2 regions of the Kitasatospora misakiensis genome follow, and region 2 is predicted to be linked to the other one. Evidence: predicted binding sites of a transcription regulator. Region 2 holds the regulator's gene; the other holds the start of a gene.

Region 1 (3,407 bases), on a different contig from region 2:
TCGACGTAGGTGTTGGTGGCGGCGTTCAGGCCGTGACCGGCGGGGAGGTTGCGCACCTTCTCCACCACGACGCCACCCTCCAGGCCGGCGTTGGTCGCGATCTGCTTGATCGGGGCCTCCAGCGCGACCTTGACGATGTTGGCACCGGTGGCCTCGTCGCCGTCCAGCTCCAGCTTGTCGAACGCGACGGCGGCCTGCAGCAGGGCGACGCCACCACCGGCGACGATGCCCTCCTCGACGGCGGCCTTGGCGTTGCGGACGGCGTCCTCGATGCGGTGCTTGCGCTCCTTGAGCTCCACCTCGGTGGCCGCGCCGGCCTTGATGACGGCCACGCCGCCGGCCAGCTTGGCGAGGCGCTCCTGGAGCTTCTCGCGGTCGTAGTCCGAGTCGCTGTTCTCGATCTCGGCGCGGATCTGGTTCACGCGGCCCGCGACCTGCTCGCTGTCGCCGCCACCGTCGACGATGGTGGTCTCGTCCTTGGTGATGACCACCTTGCGGGCGGAGCCCAGCAGGTCGATGCCGGCGCTCTCCAGCTTCAGGCCGACCTCCTCGGAGATCACGGTGCCACCGGTGAGGATGGCGATGTCCTGGAGCATGGCCTTGCGGCGGTCGCCGAAGCCCGGGGCCTTGACGGCGACGGACTTGAAGGTGCCGCGGATCTTGTTCACGACCAGGGTCGACAGGGCCTCGCCCTCGACGTCCTCGGCGATGATGACGAGCGGCTTGCCGCTCTGCATGACCTTCTCCAGCAGCGGCAGCAGGTCCTTGACCGAGCCGATCTTGGAGTTGGCGATCAGGATGTACGGGTCCTCGAACGAGGTCTCCATACGCTCCAGGTCGGTGGCGAAGTAGGCCGAGATGTAGCCCTTGTCGAAGCGCATGCCCTCGGTGAGCTCGAGCTCCAGACCGAAGGTGTTGCTCTCCTCGACGGTGATGACGCCTTCCTTGCCGACCTTGTCCATGGCCTCGGCGATCAGCTCGCCGATCTGGGTGTCGGCGGCGGAGATGGAGGCGGTGGAGGCGATCTGCTCCTTGGTCTCCACGTCCTTGGCCTGGGCCAGGAGCTGGTCGGAGACGGCGGCGACGGCCTTCTCGATGCCGCGCTTCAGGGCCATCGGGTTGGCGCCGGCGGCGACGTTGCGCAGACCCTCGCGGACGAGCGCCTGGGCCAGCACGGTGGCGGTGGTGGTGCCGTCACCCGCGACGTCGTCGGTCTTCTTGGCGACCTCCTTGACGAGCTCCGCGCCGATCTTCTCGTACGGGTCCTCGAGCTCGATCTCCTTGGCGATGGAGACACCGTCGTTGGTGATCGTGGGGGCGCCCCACTTCTTCTCCAGCACGACGTTGCGGCCCTTGGGGCCGAGCGTGACCTTCACCGCGTCGGCGAGCTGGTTCATGCCACGCTCAAGGCCGCGGCGAGCTTCCTCATCAAAGGCGATGATCTTGGCCATCAGAAGTGGTCCTCCGGGACACGGTCGACTGCTCGGACCAAGGGGTGCCCGCGACGGACGGCCCTGGTGTGCGGGGGTCCTTTCCCCTACCGCTCCCGGGGGCCTCACCGACCCGGTCCGCTGTCACTCTCACGCTGTGAGTGCTAACGCCAATGATTAGCACTCTGGGTGGGCGAGTGCAAGCCCAATCGGGCAACCCGCGAGCCGCGGCACCCCCGCCCGCACCCCCTCCTGCCCCACGCCGGCGACCGCGTCCGGACATGACGGCGGGCCCGGACGACCGAGGTCGTCCGGGCCCGCCGTGAAGCAAGAGGTGCGCCAGCCGAATGGGCCGAGCAGAGCTCCCGGGTGTCGGAAAGGTCAGACCGCCGCGCGGACCATGTCCGCCTGCGGACCCTTCTGCCCCTGAGAGATCTCGAACTCGACCCGCTGGCCCTCCTCAAGGGTGCGGTAGCCGTCCATCTGGATCGCGCTGTAGTGGACGAAGACGTCCGCACCACCGTCGACCGCGATGAAGCCGTAACCCTTCTCCGCGTTGAACCACTTGACGGTGCCCTGAGCCATTCCGAACTCCCCTAGTGCTGTGCTGGCCCTTCACGCGCCCGCAGGTCTGCGGGCCCGGGTCTGGTTGGAGGCCGGCCCGGGGACCCCCCCTGGGCACAGCCGCGCACGCCACAATCCTCCCGATGCCGCCGAACGGCGTCCGGCGAACGGGCGATTGCGTCGACCGCGGCTGAATGTATCCGGATCGACGCCCTCTGCAACAGGGTCAATGGCGGGGAATTCACCCGCGGCACCGGAGGACAGTACGGGAGCAATCGGGATAAGCCGCCGCATTTCCCGCCGGACATAGCGGACGTATTACCCAAAATCCGCGCCAGAATTCTGACACCGGCCTGACATGTTTCCGGGTCACAGGCCCGCCGCGGGTCTCGGCGGGCGGGACGGCGGCGGCGGTGGCGATGCGGCGGATTCGTTCCCGGAGAAGGGGCGGGCGCGCCCCTGTTCCCGGTCCAGCGACACTTTACTCCGCCCGGGACGGAATACATTCCCGCCAAAATGCGCACGGCCGTCCGCGGCACGGAATTCCGTGCCGCGGACGGCCGGTAACGGCGCGCCCGACCCGCGGGGAACGGGCGCGTCCGACGGTTCACCCGCCGGCGACCGCCGGGATGATCGAAACGTTCGCGCCGTCCTTGATCTCGGTCGCCAGACCCTCGGCGAACCGCACGTCGTCGTCGTTCACGTAGACATTGACGAAACGGCGCAGCTTGCCGGTGTCGTCCAGGATGCGCGCGGCGATCCCGGCGTGGTTCCGCTCCAGGTCGGCGATGACCTCGCCCAGCGTGGCGCCCTCGGCGGGCACCTCGCTGGCGCCGCCGGTGTAGGTGCGCAGGATGGTCGGGATGCGGACGTTGGCGCTCATGGGGGTCTCCTCGTTGCGGGCGCTGAGCGGGTGGAGCTGGGGAGTGGCAGACGTCGGGCGGGGATCAGGCGGAGGCCAGGCCGGCGCCCCGGAAGGCGTCCAGGGTCGGCCGGATGACGGCGGTCATCCCGGCGTCCGCGACGGCGTCGAGCGTCTTCAGGCCGTCGCCGGTGTTGATCGCGACGGTCTCCTTCGACGGGTCCAGCTGCCCGGTCTCGACCAGCTTCTTCAGCACGCCGACGGTCACCCCGCCCGCGGTCTCCGCGAAGATGCCCTCGGTCCGGGCCAGCAGCCGGATCGCCGCGACGACCTCCTCGTCGGTCACGTCCTCGACCGCGCCGCCGGTGCGCCGGGCGATGTCCAGCACGTACGGGCCGTCGGCCGGGTTGCCGATCGCCAGCGACTTGGCGATGGTGTCCGGCTTGACCGGGCGGATCACGTCGTGGCCGGCCTTGTACGCCGCCGAGACCGGCGAGCAGCCCGCCGCCTGGGCGCCGAAGATCCGGTACGGCCGGTCCTCGACCAGGCCC
Region 2 (3,407 bases):
TCGCGGAAGCCGACCAGCGAGCAGAGCAGCTGCGGGCCGAAGCCGTGCGCCTCCAGTTCGCTGTTGACCGCGTGCAGGTCGTTGACCAGCTCCGGGAGTTCGCCGGGCGCGTGCCGGGCGAGCAGCCAGGAGTAGCCGTACCCGTCCTTGGACGCCTCGACGGGGACGCCGCCGCGCTCGGTGTCGGCGTCGAGCAGGGCCCGGACCTGCCGTTCGACCTCGTCGAAGGCGCCGCCCTCGACCGAGGCGAAGCAGACCGAGCCGAGCCCGGTGGGCCGGAAGCCGGCCCCGGCCTCCAGGGTCAGCGCGGCGGACGGCACGCCGAACAGCTGGTCGAGGTCGGGTCTCACGGGATTGGTGCGGCCGAACAGCGCGTCCAGGATGCCCACGGCGGTCCTTCCGGTCAGAGGAGAACGGGTCGGGCGAGAAAACCGGTCAGCGGCCGAGCTCCGAGGAGATCCTCGCCAGCTGGGCCAGCCGCTGCTCCAGCGACGGGTGGGTGGAGAACAGCTGGGTGGCGGCCTCCCGGGCGCTCAGCGCGGGAGCGAAGTAGAAGGCGTTGTAGGCCTGCGCCTGCCGCAGGTCCCGGGTCGGGATGGCGGCGATCTGCCCGGTCACCTTGGTGAGCGCCGAGGCCAGCGCGCTGGGCCGCCCGGTGAGCTGGGCGGCGGCCCGGTCGGCGGCCAGCTCCCGGTAGCGGGAGAGCAGCCGGGTCAGCAGGAAGCTGATCGCGTACACGGCGACCGAGACCAGCGGGATCACCAGGGCGGCGATCGCGGCGTTGGAGTCGTTGCTGCTGCTGCGCCCGCCGCCCAGGAAGCCGCCGTACATGGCGATCCGGGTCATCACGCCGGCCAGCACGCCGAGGAAGCCGGCCACCGTCATCACGGCGACGTCCCGGTGGGCGACGTGCGACAGCTCGTGGGCGAGCACGCCCTCCAGCTCCTCGGGTTCCAGCCGGCGCAGCAGGCCGGTGGTGACGCAGACCACGGCGTTCTGCGGGTTGCGGCCGGTGGCGAAGGCGTTCGGCATGTCGTTGTCGGCGACCGCCACCCGGGGTTTGGGCATGTCGGCGAGCGCGCACAGCCGGTCCACGGCGCCGTGCAGCTGCGGGTACTGCTCCGGGGTGACCCGGTGGGCGCCCATCGCCCGTTCGGTGATCCGGTCGCTGAACCAGAACTGGGCGACGAACAGGCCGCCCGAGATCAGCACGATGATCGGCCAGGCGCCGCGCAGCAGCACGATCAGCAGACCGGTGAATCCGACGTACAGCAGCCCGATCAGGAACATCGTCCCCACCATCCGGCCGGTCAGGCCGCGGTCGGGGGCGAAGCGGGTGTGCTGGCCCGAGCTCGACATCGCTGCTCCTTCGTTCGCCGTCCGCTTCCGATGCTGCCACCGGGCCGGGCCCGCGGCATCACCCGCGCGCCGCGAACTGCGGGCAGGATCACCCCGGCCGGGCCGTTCCTGCCGTCGGACCCGGGCCTTACACTGGCAGGTACGGTTTTGGCACTCGCGTGTTCAGAGTGCCAGGGCCGGGTCCTGCGGGGCCGGACCGGACAGCTCGAATGCGGACACATGCCACAACGGCGTGTCACAACGGACAACGCGTGAAGACGGAGGTGCGTGCCCCATGGCCGGTGAGGTCCGCCAGCTCGACGACCGCAAACTCGCGGTGCTTCGCGCGATCGTCCAGGACTACGTGGGGACAGAGGAGCCGGTCGGCTCCAAGGCCCTGGTCGAGCGGCACAACCTCGGAGTCTCCCCGGCCACCGTCCGCAACGACATGGCGGCGCTGGAGGAGGAGGGGTACATCCACCAGCCGCACACCAGCGCCGGGCGGATCCCCACCGACAAGGGCTACCGGCTGTTCGTCGACAAGCTGGCCGAGGTCAAGCCGATGAGCGCGCCCGAGCGGCGGGCGATCCGGCACTTCCTGGACGGCGCGGTCGACCTCGACGACGTGGTCGCCCGCACGGTGCGGCTGCTCGCCCAGCTGACCCGCCAGGTCGCGGTGGTGCAGTACCCCTCGCTGAGCCGCTCCACGGTGCGGCACATCGAGCTGGTCGCGCTGGCCCCGGCCAAGGTGATGCTGGTCCTGATCATGAACACCGGGCGGGTCGAGCAGCGGCTGGTGGACTGCCCGGGTACGGTCGGCGAGACCGTCCTCGCGGACCTGCGGGGCCGGATCAACGCACGGGCCGCCGGCCAGCGGCTCCCGGACGTCCCGGGGCTGCTGGAGGAGCTGCCCGCCCTGTTCGAGGCGGCCGACCGGCCGACCGTGTCCACGGTGCTGGCGACGCTCTTCGAGACGCTCGCCGAGCAGCGGGAGGAGCGGATCATGCTGGCCGGTACGGCCAACCTGACCCGCTTCGGCCACGACTTCCCGCTGACCATCCAGCCGGTGCTGGAGGCGCTGGAGGAGCAGGTCGTCCTGCTCCGCCTCCTGGGTGAGACCGCGGACGCGGGGATGACGGTCCGGATCGGCAGGGAGAATGCCTACGAGGGGCTGAATTCCACCTCGGTCGTCTCGGTCGGTTACGGTTCGGGCGACGAGAGCGTGGCCAAACTGGGTGTGATCGGTCCGACCCGGATGGACTACCCGGGCACAATGGGGGCGGTGCGAGCGGTGGCACGGTACGTGGGCCAGATCCTGGCCGAGTCGTAGGAACGGGGTCGTCGGACAGCCGACGGCGCCCGAAGTCGCAAGCACTCTTACAGGCGGAACAAGCGGAGCATTTGGTGGCCACGGACTACTACGCGGTACTCGGCGTCCGACGGGATGCGGGGCAGGACGAGATCAAGAAGGCGTTCCGGCGCCTGGCACGCGAACTGCACCCGGACGTCAACCCGGACCCGAAGACGCAGGAGCGGTTCAAGGAGATCAACGCCGCCTACGAGGTGCTCTCCGACCCGCAGAAGCGTCAGGTCTACGACCTCGGCGGCGACCCGCTCTCGCCGAACGGCGGGGCCGGCGCGGGCTTCGGCGCGGGCGCGGCGGGCTTCGGCTTCTCCGACATCATGGACGCCTTCTTCGGCGCCGCCTCCGGGCAGCGCGGTCCGCGCTCGCGGACCCGGCGCGGCCAGGACGCCATGATCCGGCTGGAGATCACCCTGGAGGAGGCCGCGTTCGGCACCACCAAGGAGCTCCAGGTCGACACGGCCGTCACCTGCACCACCTGCAGCGGGGAGGGCGCCGCGCCCGGCACCTCCGCGCAGACCTGTGACATGTGTCGCGGCAAGGGCGAGGTCTCCCAGGTCACCCGGTCCTTCCTGGGCCAGGTCATGACCTCGCGCCCCTGCCCGCAGTGCCAGGGCTTCGGCACCGTCGTGCCGACCCCGTGCCCGGAGTGCGCCGGCGACGGCCGGGTCCGCGCCCGCCGCACCCTGACCGTCAAGATCCCCGC

Evidence for each region. Region 2 encodes HrcA, which represses chaperone genes, less so after heat shock. Its sites were predicted from a motif close to TTNGCACTCNGNNNNNCNGAGTGCNAA; they were not measured.
Region 1: a site for HrcA is predicted at 1,608-1,634, ahead of groL (chaperonin GroEL). Genes of this name have one in related genera too.

What each region holds. Positions count from the first base shown of each region.
Region 1 covers NZ_JBHSOF010000053.1:23,049-26,455, reverse strand. The annotation lists gene groL (chaperonin GroEL) at 1-1,451, opposite strand, end outside; gene ACFP3U_RS30285 (cold-shock protein) at 1,812-2,015, opposite strand; gene ACFP3U_RS30280 (MoaD/ThiS family protein) at 2,602-2,877, opposite strand; gene thrC (threonine synthase) at 2,942-3,407, opposite strand, start outside.
Region 2 covers NZ_JBHSOF010000014.1:31,364-34,770, forward strand. The annotation lists gene pspAB (PspA-associated protein PspAB) at 1-389, opposite strand, end outside; gene htpX (zinc metalloprotease HtpX) at 436-1,359, opposite strand; gene hrcA (heat-inducible transcriptional repressor HrcA) at 1,634-2,668, shown strand; gene dnaJ (molecular chaperone DnaJ) at 2,743-3,407, shown strand, end outside.